3 regions of the Lentzea sp. JNUCC 0626 genome follow, and region 2 is predicted to be linked to each of the others. Evidence: riboswitches for the same ligand, from Rfam matches in the RefSeq annotation. Region 2 holds a riboswitch; each other region holds the start of a gene.
The links. Region 2 has a riboswitch for S-adenosylmethionine ahead of JNUCC0626_RS43215 (aminotransferase class V-fold PLP-dependent enzyme). Riboswitches for the same ligand answer to the same signal wherever they lie in the genome.

Region 1 (4,272 bases), 2.7 Mb from region 2:
GCTGGACCCACTCCACCTTGGCGCCGCTCTCCTTGGTGAACGTCGCCAGGTACGGGACGGTCTGGAAGTAGTTGGCGTCGAGCGAGCCGTCGACCAGCGCCGTGTTCGGCTGCACGTAGTCGGTGAACTCGACGACCTCGATCTTCAGACCCTTCTGCGCGGCGAGGTTGTCGGCCACGTACTTGAGGATCTGGGCGTGCGGGACCGGGGAGACGCCGACCTTGAGGGTGTCGGCGGCGCTGGAGGTGCCGGACGAGCAGGCGGACAAAGCGCTGATACCGGTCAAAACGGCGGCAATCAGGGCAGCACGAATACGCATGACGTTCCTTTTGAGAATTTGCTGACGGTCAGACTGAGGCGTGCCGGCGCCGGTCGGACGCACGGGCGGCACGGGTGAAACCGAACTGGATCACGGTGGTCAGCACGGCGAGCCACGCCACGGTGCTCCACAGGATCCGGTCGTTGAAGCGCTGGTAGCCCTCGCGGATCGCCAGGTCGCCGAGGCCGCCGCCACCGATCACGCCGGCCATCGCCGAGTACCCGACGAGGGCGATCACGGTGACGCCGATGGCGTTGATCAGGGCGGGCATCGACTCGCGGATGAGCACGCTCTTCACGATCTTGAGGGTGCTCGCTCCGGTCGTGATCGCGGCTTCCACCACGGTCACGTGCACCTCGGACAGGATGTTCTGCACGAGCCTGCCGACGAATGGGATCGCTCCCACGGCCAGCGGCACGATGACCGCCGTGCTGCCGATCGAACCACCCACGATGAGGCGGGTGACCGACGTGAGCGCCACGAGCAGCACGATGAACGGCATCGAGCGGCCCAGGTCGGTGACGAAGCTGAGAACCCTGTGCACCGCGGCGTTCGGCTTCAGCCCACCCTTGGCGGTGAGCTGAAGCCAAACACCTACGGGAACGCCGAGCAGTGTTGCGATGACCGTGGAGACGCCGACCATGTACAGCGTTTCTCCGGTGGCCTCGACGAGATACGCGATCACGTCGGACCAGGGTGTTGCAGACCTCACGCAGCTACTCCCTGTGGCCCCTTCAGGGACCTCTGCACAGCGCCGCCTGCCTCGCCGATCCACTCCAGCGCCGAGTCGGAGCGCTCACCGTTCAGCCCGAGCCGGAACCGCGCGACGGGCGTCTCGCCGAGGCGCGTCAGGCCACCGCCGACGATGTTGAGCTCGACCCCGAACCGGTGCGCGGCCTCGGGCAGCAACGCGCCGACCGCGGCGAACCCGACGAGCACGACGTCCGCGACGCGGTCGTAGGCGCTCTCGTTGATCGGGTTGAGGTCGACGGCGGGCAGCAGGGCGCTGCTCGTGCGGCTGATCGGGTTGTTGACCAGGTCGAGCACCTTGCCGTGTTCGACGACCTTGCCCTGCTCCAGCACGGCGACGTCGTCGCAGATCTTCCGAACCACGCCCATGTCGTGCGTGACGACGAGCACGGTCACACCGAGCTCAGCGCGCGCACGGTCGAGCACGGTCAGCACGGAGCCGGTCGTCTCGGGGTCGAGGGCGGACGTGGGCTCGTCGGCGAGCAGGACGGACGGGTTGGCGGCGAGGGCGCGCGCCACGGCGATGCGCTGACGCTGCCCGCCGGACAGCTGGTCGGGGTAGGCGGCGGCCTTGTCGGTGAGCCCGACGAGGTCCAGCAGCTCGCCGACGCGGGTGCGGCGCTGCGGTCCGGGGACGCCCGCGGACTCGAGGGGCAGGGCGATGTTGCCGGCCGCCGTGCGCTGACGAAGGAGCGAATCCCCTTGCGGCACAACGCCGATCTGCCTGCGCGCGGCGCGGAGAGCACTTCCGTCGAGGCTGGTGATGTCGGTGCCGTCGACGCGGATCGCCCCGGAGTCGGGACGCTCGAGCAGCGCGACGCAGCGAGCGAGCGTCGACTTGCCGGCGCCGCTCGGGCCGACGACACCGAGCACGGTGCCGGCCTCGACGTCGAGGGTCACGCCGTTGAGGGCGGAGACGCCCTGGAAGGTCTTGGTGAGGTTTTCGACAGTGATCACTTCTGCTCCACGGCTGCGCGCGACGGCACACCGTCCTGTGTGGACGTGCGCGGTCGAGGTGTGCTGCTCAGGGGGTGCGCCACTCGTTCACTGAGTGCGCGTCAAAGGACTTTGAGAAGGCGCCTTAGACGAGGTGGCGACGACATGCAGAAGCGGTGCGACGGCACTGGTCGACAACTCGACGGCGCGTCAGCATTCGCACGGTACCCATGGTGCTCCTCCATCGGTCCTGGCGTTAGCACCTGCCCGCATCCAGCGGGTGGTTGCTGCGACGTCGTAGAGCCAGGTCTCTCAGTCGCTCCGGATGGCAAGTAGCAGTCAACCGGACGGACGTTCGGTTGCGCAAGCCAAAACCGGATTCGTTCGACAGATCACACTGTTGGCCGAAGGATCCCCGGCCTAGACCTCAGCGATCCGGATGAAGTCGATCACGCTCAACTGCTCGCCCCGCAGCTGAGGGTCGACCCCGGCCTTCGCGAAGACCTCGTCGACGTTCGGCGACCAGGATTTCAGCGCCGCACGCAGCGTCTTGCGCCGCTGGGCGAACGCGGCGTCGACGAGCGTGAAGAGCTTCTTCCGGTCCACTGTGGAGAGTGGATTCTCGTGGCGCTGGAAGTAAACCAGGCCGGAGTCGACGTTCGGGGCGGGCCAGAAGACGTTCTTGCCGATGCTGCCGGCCTTCTTGGCGTCGGCGTACCAGGCGAGCTTCACGCTGGGGACGCCGTAGATCTTGCTGCCGGGCTTCGCGGCCATGCGGTCGGCGACTTCCGCCTGGACCATGACCAGACCCTTTTGGAGGGACGGGAGTTCGGCCAGGAGGTGCAGCACCACGGGGACCGCGACGTTGTACGGGAGGTTGGCGACGATCGCGGTGGGTGGCGCGGGCAGGTCTTCTTGGGTGACTTTCAGGGCGTCCTTCAGGACGACGTTCAGCTTGTCCGCGTTGTCCGGGTCCAGTTCCTGGACTGTTTGCGGGAGTCGCTCGGCCAGGGGTGGGTCGATTTCGACCGCTATGACCTTGGCCGCGTTGGGGAGGAGGGCGAGGGTCAGGGAGCCCAGGCCTGGGCCTACCTCCAGGACCACGTCGTCTTTGGTGAGGTCTGCCGCCGCGACGATCTTGCGGACCGTGTTGGGGTCGTGCACGAAGTTCTGGCCCAGTTTTTTGGTTGGGCGGATGTTCAGTTCCGCGGCTAGGCGGCGGACTTCGGCAGGTCCCAGCAGGCTCACTTGGGCATTCTCGCAGGTTGGGGTGCAGGGCCTATGACGGGCGTGGTTGGGTCATCGCCGCTGGCGCGTCGATAGGGATTGGGGCTTGACTTCGGAGCCCTTGCGAGGCGCTGGTCGGACCGGAAAGGCCGGGCTGAAAAGCGCCCGGCCGAGCCACTAGTGGTAGCACCTCGCACCCAAAGTCAAGCCCCAATCCCACGCGTACGTGGTTGGGTTTGTGCTGGCACGTCACCGATACCGCTTATCCAGCGCAGAGAAGAGGGACGGCTCGCCTTCGGCTTTGCGTAGCTCGGGCGCGCGTTGTCTTGAGCCAAGAGCTAAGGACGCCTCGCCTTCGGCATTGCCGTTGTGCCTTGGGTGGGCTCGGCTGCGCCATCGCGGTGCTTGCGCTCTGTCGGCCTCGCCATCCGCCACGTCTGCCACCCGCCACCCCTGCTGCGGCCTCCACCCGTCTCTGCCCCCTCCCGGAGCGGTCCCTCCCCTCCCGGGCACGACGAAGGCCGCCCAGGCGTACCTGGGCGGCCTTTGTCAGGGGACCGAGAGGGGTGGTGCGGGTTTACGGCAGGCCGAGCTTCGCGCGGCAGCCCGGCCACGCGCCGTACGTGCCGCCCGCGCGGTCGCGCAGCTTCGTCGCGATGGCGATCTGCTGTTCGCGCGTTGCCTGGTGCGGGAGCTGGGCGTAGGCGGTGCCGCCGTGGGCCGCCCAGGTGCTGGCCGAGAACTGGAGGCCGCCGTAGTAGCCGTTGCCCGTGTTGATGGCCCAGTTGCCGCCCGCCTCGCACTTGGCGAGCTTGTCCCAGACGTCGCTGTCGGGGAGGGGCTTGGTGCCCACGGTGATCTTCTTGGGCTTCGGTTCCTTGGTGACCTTGGAGCTCAGCTTTTCCTTGCTGACCTCCTTGCCGTTCTTGATGGTCACCTTGTACTGCGAGATCTGCTCGCCGGGGGTGCCGGGGTCGGTGACCGTCTGCTCGCCCGCGTTCATGTTCGGGTCGTTGGTCTTCTCGACCGGCGGGGCGACC
Region 2 (4,272 bases):
CGAGCCGGTGCCGTTGTCGTTGATGCCGGGGCCCGCCGAGACGCTGTCGAGGTGGCCGCCGACCATCACGACGTTGTTCGGGTCACCGCCGGGGTAGTCGGCGATCAGGTTGTAGCCCGTCGAGCCGTTTGAGGTGAACGACTGGACGCGCGTGGTGTAACCGGCCGCGTCGAGCTTGCTCTTCACCCAGTTGATCGAGGCCAGGTACCCCGGTCGTCCGTGGGCGCGGTTGCCGCCGTTGGAGTTGGCAATGGACTGGAACTGGTTCAGGTGAGCTTGTACGTTCGCGACGTTGATGTTCGGCGCCGCCAGTGCCGCAGGTGCCGCTGCTTGCGCTGAGGTAACTCCGGTCACCATCAAGGCGGCCGCCAGCGCGATCAGGATCCTCATGGTTCAACTCCGTGCAGGGTTAGGGATTGAGCCACTGATCAACATGCTCCGCCGTGCATGGGCCCGGTAGGGGCGATCGGCGGGAGTTGTTAACTCGTCTGATTCGTCGGAATCGAGGGTGATCAACCAGAATGGTCCAGGTGGGTGACGTAACGGCGGTCCTGGGCATCGGTGCGGCCGTACTGCTGATCTCCGTGATCGCGGTGCGCGTGTCGACGCGGCTCGGGCTGCCCTCACTCCTGCTCTACCTCGGCATCGGCGTGCTGCTCGGCGAGTCGGTCTTCGGCATCAAGTTCGACGACGCCGACCTCACCCAGTCCCTCGGCATCGCGGCCCTCGTGCTGATCCTGACCGAGGGCGGCATCACGACCCGGTGGAACGCCGTCAAGTCGTCGCTGTGGCTGGGCGTCGCACTGTCCACAGTGGCCGTTGTGGTCAGCGTCGCCGTGACGGGCACGGCGTTGCACTACCTGCTGGGCCTCGACTGGCGGATGGCGTTGCTGTGGGGCGCGGTGCTGTCGTCCACCGACGCGGCCGCCGTGTTCAGCGTCCTGCGCTCGTTGGGGGTCGGGGCGCGGCTGACCGGTGCGCTCGAACTCGAGTCCGGTCTCAACGACGCGCCCGTCTACATCGCCGTGGTGCTGCTGGCGTCGTCGGACCAGATCTCCTGGACCGCGCCGTTGCTGGTGATCTACGAACTGGGCGCGGGCGCGCTCATCGGCGTGGCGCTGGGGTTCCTCGGCGGTGCGGGGCTGAGACGCGCGGCGCTGCCGTCGACCGGTCTGTACCCGCTCGCCACGGTGGCGGTGTGCGTGATGGCCTACACGGCCGGCGATCTCGTGCACGCGTCCGGCTTCCTCGCCACCTACGTCGCCGCGCTGGTCCTCGGCAACGCCCGCCTGCCGCACCGCGCCGACACCCTCTCGTTCGCCGAAGGCCTCGGCTGGCTCGCCCAGATCGGTCTCTTCGTGCTCCTCGGCCTCTACGCCTCGCCGTCGCGGCTGCTCGACGTGCTGTTCCCCGCGCTGATCGCGGGTGTGGTGCTGACGTTCGTGGCCCGGCCGCTGTCGATCGCGCTCGCCTCCTTGCCGTTCAAGGTGCCGTGGCGGGAACAGGCGTTCCTCTCCTGGTCGGGGCTGCGCGGCGCGGTGCCGATCGTGTTCGCGCTGATCCCGTTGATCCAAGGGGTCGAGGGCGCGCGGCAACTCGTCGACGTGGTGTTCCTGCTGGTCATCGTGCTGACGATCGTGCAGGGCACGACGCTGCCGTTCCTCGCGCGACGCCTCGGGCTGGTCAAGGCGGGGGAGGCGCTGGAGGTGCAGGTCGACTCGTCGCCGCTCGACGAACTCGGCGCCGAACTGCTCCAGGTGCACATCCAGCGCGGCTCGAAGCTGCACGGCGTCTACATGTCCGAGCTGCGGCTGCCGAGCGGCGCCACGGTCAGCCTCGTGGTGCGCTCGGGGAAGAGTTTCACGCCACAACCGACGACCCGGCTGCAGACCGAGGACCAGTTGCTGATCGTCACCACCGAGGAGACCCGCGACGCCGCTGAGCGGCGCATACGTGCCGTCGACCGGGCAGGTCGCTACGCCAGGTGGAAGGGCGAGACCGGCGATTAGTCGGTCTCCGAGGCTTCTCACGATGTGATCGGGGTGTCGACGCGGCGGTCACCCTCCGCTAACGTCGTTGGCAGGTCATGAGAGCCAGCGTCAAGCCCAAGCTTGCTGGCCGGCAACCCTCCAACCGCGGTGGGGTGCCCTTGGTGAGGACCTGGTCCGGCGCGTAGGGCGCCGGTCAAGCGCGGGCCTCCAGCTGAAGGCCCCTGGCCTCGGAGGCAGCTCGATGACGCTCGCGATCACCCCCAGCACCACCACGGCGGTTCCGGCTGTTGTCGGCGCTGACCTGCGCGTTCCGCTGGTCACCGGAGAGCGCGTCACCTACGCCAACCTCGACCACGCGGCGTCCGCGCCCTGTCTTCAGGAAGTGCGCGACGCCGTCGACGAGCTGCTGCCCTGGTACGCCAGCGTGCACCGCGGTGCCGGGTTCGCCTCGCAGGTCTCGACCCGCGTCTACGAGCAGGCCCGCGACCGCATCCGCCGCTTCGTCGGCGCGCGTTCGTCCGACACCGTCGTCTTCACCCGCAACACCACGGACTCGCTGAACCTGTTGGCGCGCAGCGTTCCCAAGAACACCGCCGTCGTCCTGTTCGACAGCGAGCACCACGCGGCGCTGCTGCCGTGGAGGGGTCCGAACGTTCAGCGGATCCCCGCCCCGTCTTCGTCCGGTGCCGCAGTTGTCGCACTGGACCGGGCGTTGGCCGCCGCCCCGGTCGGCCCACGACTCGTGATCGTCACCGGGGCGTCCAACGTCACGGGAGAGCTGTGGCCGGTCGCCGAGTTCGCGAAGGTCGCCCGCCGCCACGGCGCGCGCATCGCGCTCGACGCCGCCCAGCTCGCCCCGCACCGCCCGATCGACGCGGTCGAGCTGGGCGTCGACTACATCGCGTTCTCCGGGCACAAGATCTACGCGCCGTTCGGCGCCGGTGTGCTGGTCGGCCGCGCGGACTGGCTCCAGCAGGCCCAGCCGTACCTGGTCGGCGGCGGTGCTACGACGAAGGTCACCGACCACGGTGACCGCCTCGGCGTGGCCTGGTCCGCGGTGCCCGAGCGGCACGAGGCCGGCAGCCCGAACGTCGTCGGCGTGCACGCCCTGGCCGCCGCCTGCGAGATCCTGTCGCGGCACTGGGAGCAGACGATCGCGCACGAGCAGGAGCTGCTGGTTCGCCTGCGCGAGGGCCTGCGCACGATCCCCGGCTTCCGCGAGCTGAAGATCCTCACCGACGTCGACAAGGTCGGTGTCGTGAGCTTCACGGTCTCCGGCTTCGACGCCGGTTTCCTCGCCGCCGCGCTGTCCGCCGAGTACGGCATCGGCGTGCGCGACGGCGCGTTCTGCGCGCACGTCATCGTGGGCCGCCTGGTCAAGCAGGTCGGATCGCACGAGCAGCGCGCCGTGCGGGCGTCGATCGGCCTCGGCACCACGGCCGAGCACGTCGATCGTCTCGTGGCGGCGCTGCGCACTCTCGTCACCGAAGGTCCGAAGTGGACCTACACCCAGCAGGACGGCCGCTGGGTGCCCGAGGACGACGGCCGAACCCTGCCGCCGTTCCTCGCGTAGTCCCTGTAGTGGACAATGACCTGGTGAGTGACGAGTCCAAGGCCGCGGAGAAGCCCTCCGGGAAGGCCGCTGACAAACCTGCCGAAGAGCAGGTCAGCGAGCCTGAGACGGTCGCGACTCCGGTGGTCGGGGCACCTGACGCCGAGAAGGAGCCCGCGCAGTCCCCGACGAAGGACGACGAGGACGAGGGTTTCTCGTTCACGGGCTCGCTGCCGGAGCTGAAGACGAAGGTCCTCGCGCTCCTGGCGGCCGTCGTGCTGGCCCTGGACGTGCTCACGAAGGTCGTGTCCGTGGCGTTCCTGGAGGACGCGGACCCGATCCAGCTGTTCGGCGGCGTGCTGTACCTGACGTTCGTGCGCAACCCCGGTGCCGCGTTCGGCATGGGCGAGGGCATGACGTGGGTGCTGGCGCTGATCGCGATGGGTGTCGCCGGGTTCATCTACTGGATCTCGCGCAACCTCCGCTCCCAGGGCTGGGCCGTCGGCCTCGGCCTGGTGCTCGGCGGTGCCGTCGGCAACCTCGCCGACCGCCTCTTCCGCGAGCCCGGCCCGATGCGCGGCCACGTTGTGGACTTCCTCTCGCTGTTCGATCCGTACGGCCGTGTGTGGCCCGTGTTCAACGTCGCCGACATGGCGATCGTGGGTGGCGGTGCGACGATCATCGTGCTCGCGCTGCTGCGGCACGACTACGACGGCACCGTGCACAAGG
Region 3 (4,272 bases), 3.8 Mb from region 2:
CCACGGCTCCCGGTACTCGCTGCCGGCGTTCCTGAAGGCCGTGCGGCCTCGGGTAGCGCTGGTGAGCGTAGGCGCGGACAACAGATACGGGCACCCGAGCCCACACGTGGTCGACGTGCTGCGGACCGGAGGCGCGCTGGTGTTGCGCACGGACAAGGACGGCGACCTGGCCGTGCTGCCAGGAAACCGAATCGTACGAAGGAGAAGAGATGGTCTGGGTCAGGTTGTTCAACGCGCGCTACCCGATCCCCGGCGGCACGCCGGGCCTCGCGTGGGCGCTGTGGCAAACGAACTACAAGGCCACCCCGTGGCCGCACGATGAACTGAAACCCGATTTCGGCTACTACATCTGCGAATCGCTCGACGACGGCACCCGCGCCATCACGCACAAAGCGTTGATGACGCACGTGCTCCCACCGACAAAGGCCGAGACACCGGAGGCGGCCTACGACCTCGCCGCAGAGCACGTCTTCGACGACACCCTGCGCATCGCCCCGGACGTGTGGCACGACTACCACTACAACGCCCTGAAGGCAGAAGCCCCGTGGCCGCAACGGATCGTGGCGTGGCGCGCCTCGGTGACACCGGTGGGGCCGCACGTGGTCGAAGGCCTGGAACGGTTCCCGCGCACGGGGTGGCTCAAGACCGACGCCATCGCCTTGTGAGCCAGGAAAACCTGGCGGATCTCCGCTGAGCCTGGGTGGGTGCCGTCATGGCGACAGCACCCACCGGGCAGCTGCCTAGCGCAGAGCGTTGATGACGGCCTCGGCCGACGGCGGAACCGTCGCGCGCGGGCCGATCGTGTCGCCCAGCGCGTCGAGGGTCTTGAGGCCGTCGCCGGTGATGAGCAGCACGGTCTCGGCGTCGGGGTCGAGCTGGCCCGAGTCGATCAGCTTCTTCGCCGTCGCGACGGTCACGCCGCCGGCGGTCTCGGCGAAGATGCCCTCGGTGCGGGCGAGGAGCTTGATGCCCTCGACGACCTCTTCGTCGGTGACGTCCTCGATGGCGCCGTTGGTGCGGCGCACCGCGTCGAGCACGTACGGGCCGTCGGCCGGGGCGCCGATCGCCAGCGAGCGGGCGATGGTGTCCGGGCGGACCGGGCGGATGACGTCGTGGCCCGCCTTGTAGGCGGCGGAGATCGGGGAGCAGCCGGTGGCCTGTGCGCCGAACACCTTGTAGGGCGTGGCTTCCACGAGGTCGAGCTGGCCGAGTTCGCGGAACGCCTTGTCCACCTTGGTGAGCTGCGAGCCGGAGGCGATCGGCACGACGATCTGGTCGGGCAGGCGCCAGCCGAGCTGTTCGGCGACCTCGTAGCCGAGCGTCTTCGAGCCTTCCGCGTAGTACGGGCGGACGTTGACGTTCACGAACGCCCAGTCCTCGTTCTCCGCGGCGAGTTCCTGGGCGAGGCGGTTCACGTCGTCGTAGTTGCCGTCGACGGCGATCAGGTCGCCTTCGTACACCGCGCTCATGAGGATCTTGGCGCGTTCGAGGTTGGAGGGCACGAGGACGACGGACTTCCAGCCGGCCCTGGCGGCGGCCGCGGCGACGGCGTTCGCGAGGTTGCCGGTGGAGGGGCAGGCCAGCACCTTGAAGCCGAGTTCGCGGGCTGCGGCGAGGGCGACGCCGACGACGCGGTCCTTGAACGAGTGGGTGGGGTTGCCGGTGTCGTCCTTCACCCAGACCTTGCGGACTCCCAGGGCCTTGGCGAGGTTGTGCGCCTCGACCAGGCGGGTGCCGCCGGGGTCGGTGTTCGGGTGCTGCTCCACAGTGGACGGAACGGGGAGGAGGCCGCGGTAGCGCCAGATGGACCTGGGGCCGGCCTCGATGTCCTCGCGCCGGATCTTCCCGAAGTCGTAGGCCACTTCCAGCGGCCCGAAACACTCGAGACAGGCGTACTCAGGAGCGAGAGGGGTTTCGTTTCCACACTCACGGCACAACAGCGCGCGGGCCGGGCCGAGGTCGAACTTGGTGCTCGTGGGCACAGTGACAGCAGTCATCGCGAGGTATCTCCTCATCTTTCCCGCGAAATCGAACGGGTCGGAATTGGCACCGTGATCGTCTGCGCTCAGTTGCGTCCACAGGTATGTGCACACAGCGCTGACGCCGGTTGCCGGGGCTTCTTCGGGCCGTTCCCTCTGCCCCTCTGGATGAGCGGTGTTCAGTTGTGGTCACCAAGCTACGGCACCAGTCCGTTGCTGAGCCACAGACGTCCACGATCCGGGACGTGGGAAGATGCGGAGCGTGAGCGCACCGGAGTCACTGCACCTCGTCATCGGCGAGGAGGAGTTGCTGGTCGAACGTGCTGTTCGGGCGACTCTCGAGGCTGCCCGCCAGGTCGACCCGAACGCCGATCTGACCCGCGTGCAGGTGACTGATCTCACGCCTCCCGAGCTCGCCGAACTGGTGAGTCCGTCGCTGTTCGCGGAGGGTCGCGTGATCGTCCTGCAGAACGGGCAGGACATCGGCAAGGAGGTCGCCGACACGGTGCTCTCCTACGTCAAGGCGCCCGCGGACGGGGTCACGCTCGTCGTCGTGCACACCGGTGGTGGCCGCAGCAAGGCGGCCAAGGACCTGCCGGGTCAGTTGAAGAAGGCCGGTGCGGCGGTCACGGAGTGCGGCAAGGTCACCAAGCCGGCCGAGCGCGAGGCGTTCGTGCGCAACGAGGTGCGGCAGGCGGGCGGCAAGATCGACTCGGAGGCCGTCTCCACGCTCATCGACGCCGTGGGCACGAACCTGCGCGAGCTGGCTGCGGCCGCGTCGCAGCTCGTGTCCGACACCGACGGCAAGGTGACGGTCGAGGAGATCCGCCGCTACCACCAGGGCAAGGCCGAGGTGACGGGGTTCGCGGTCGCGGAGAAGGCCGTCGTCGGTGACCGGGCGGGCGCGATGGAGGCGTTGCGCTGGGCGATGCAGCTCGGGGTGCCGCACGTGCTGGTCGCGGACGCGCTGGCGGACGCGGTGCGCACGGTCGCGCGCGTGTCCGCTGTAGGACGGGCCGACCCGTTCAGCCTGGCCGGTCCGCTCGGCATGCCGCCGTGGAAGATCAAGAAGGCGCAGGCGCAGGCCCGCGGCTGGGAGCAGGCGGGGCTCGCCGACGCGATGCAGGTGGTCGCGGGGCTCAACGCCGACGTGAAGGGTGTGGCGGCCGACGCCGACTACGCGCTGGAGCGTGCCGTGCTCCGGATCGTCGCCGCGCACAGCCGCCGCTGACCCCGAGGATCACTTCTCGCGCGGGATGCCGATCAGGTACTGGGCGCCGGTGAAGCCGCGTTCGACGCCGATCGTCCACGTGAACGTGCCGGTGTCGGTCAAGCCGTCGACCATCCGCCGCAGTTCCGCGCGCCCGTACATGCGCAGGAACGACACGACGCTGTCCCAGAACATCATGAACGGCAGCACGGGCACGACGTAGGTGAGCGCCAGCCGCAGCAGGTAGCGCGGCAACGGGTTGCGCTGGAACGGCGCCGTCAGCAACACGGTCAGCGTCAGGAAGAACGGAAAGACCAACACGTAGAGCCACGACCGTTTGGTGTCCACGACGACGATGGGCTGCCTGGCGTCGACGGCGTTCTGCAACATGCGGGTGGCCAACGGCGGCGGGAAGTGGTGGAAGGCGCCGTAGATCGTCCGCGTGCCTTCGACGCGGCAGTCCGTGGCGTCGACGGGCGTCGGCACGTGGTCGACCGAGCAGCACGGGTCGGGCAGGCGACGCCGGTTCGTGGCGGCAACGCGGTCGAAGGCAGGCACGTTCGGCACCAGGTCCGTCAGCGTCACCTGGGTGTGGACGCCCTGAGCGTGCAGTCGTCGCTGGATCAGGGGCACCGGGCCGCCGGAACCGGCGCAGAGGTCGACGATCCGGTGGTCCGCGCCCGACCGCAGAGCCAGCGCCAACGGCCGTGCGTACTCGCGGGCGGCGTCCGTCAGCCGGTAGATGGTGGTGATCGACTCCGTGTGCAACGTGCGCAGCACCGGCGGCGTGCCGTCGAGGTCGTGCAGTTCGACGAAGTCGAGGCGCGGAAGCGATTCCATGGACTACGCCTACACCAGAAACGCGGAAGGGCCCCGCCTCCGCGAGGAGATGGGGCCCTTCCAGAAGCTCGATGCGAGCTCGGCGAGCGAGATCAGCCCTGGAGGGCGTTCGCGCGCTGGGCCATCGCCGACTTCTTGTTGGCGGCCTGGTTGGCGTGGATGACGCCCTTGGTGGCGGCCTTGTCGAGCTTGCGGGACGCGTCCTGCAGCAGCTCCAGGGCCTTCGCCTTGTCGCCGGCCTCG

Region 1: another riboswitch for S-adenosylmethionine. It lies ahead of JNUCC0626_RS29365 (methionine ABC transporter ATP-binding protein); the one in region 2 lies ahead of JNUCC0626_RS43215 (aminotransferase class V-fold PLP-dependent enzyme).
Region 3: another riboswitch for S-adenosylmethionine. It lies ahead of thrC (threonine synthase); the one in region 2 lies ahead of JNUCC0626_RS43215 (aminotransferase class V-fold PLP-dependent enzyme).

What each region holds. Positions count from the first base shown of each region.
Region 1 is NZ_CP171635.1:6,470,290-6,474,561, forward strand. Features, by position in the region: gene JNUCC0626_RS29355 (MetQ/NlpA family ABC transporter substrate-binding protein) at 1-319, opposite strand, end outside; gene JNUCC0626_RS29360 (methionine ABC transporter permease) at 348-1,004, opposite strand; gene JNUCC0626_RS29365 (methionine ABC transporter ATP-binding protein) at 1,028-2,026, opposite strand; SAM riboswitch class I at 2,244-2,337, opposite strand; gene rsmA (16S rRNA (adenine(1518)-N(6)/adenine(1519)-N(6))-dimethyltransferase RsmA) at 2,426-3,247, opposite strand; gene JNUCC0626_RS29375 (transglycosylase family protein) at 3,810-4,272, opposite strand, start outside.
Region 2 is NZ_CP171635.1:9,201,906-9,206,177, forward strand. Features, by position in the region: gene JNUCC0626_RS43205 (M28 family metallopeptidase) at 1-390, opposite strand, end outside; gene JNUCC0626_RS43210 (potassium/proton antiporter) at 531-2,009, shown strand; SAM riboswitch class IV at 2,083-2,197, shown strand; gene JNUCC0626_RS43215 (aminotransferase class V-fold PLP-dependent enzyme) at 2,233-3,564, shown strand; gene lspA (signal peptidase II) at 3,588-4,272, shown strand, end outside.
Region 3 is NZ_CP171635.1:5,423,496-5,427,767, reverse strand. Features, by position in the region: gene JNUCC0626_RS24350 (DNA internalization-related competence protein ComEC/Rec2) at 1-322, shown strand, start outside; gene JNUCC0626_RS24345 (hypothetical protein) at 210-665, shown strand; gene thrC (threonine synthase) at 741-1,997, opposite strand; SAM riboswitch class I at 2,009-2,154, opposite strand; gene holA (DNA polymerase III subunit delta) at 2,233-3,210, shown strand; gene JNUCC0626_RS24330 (hypothetical protein) at 3,220-4,029, opposite strand; gene rpsT (30S ribosomal protein S20) at 4,122-4,272, opposite strand, start outside.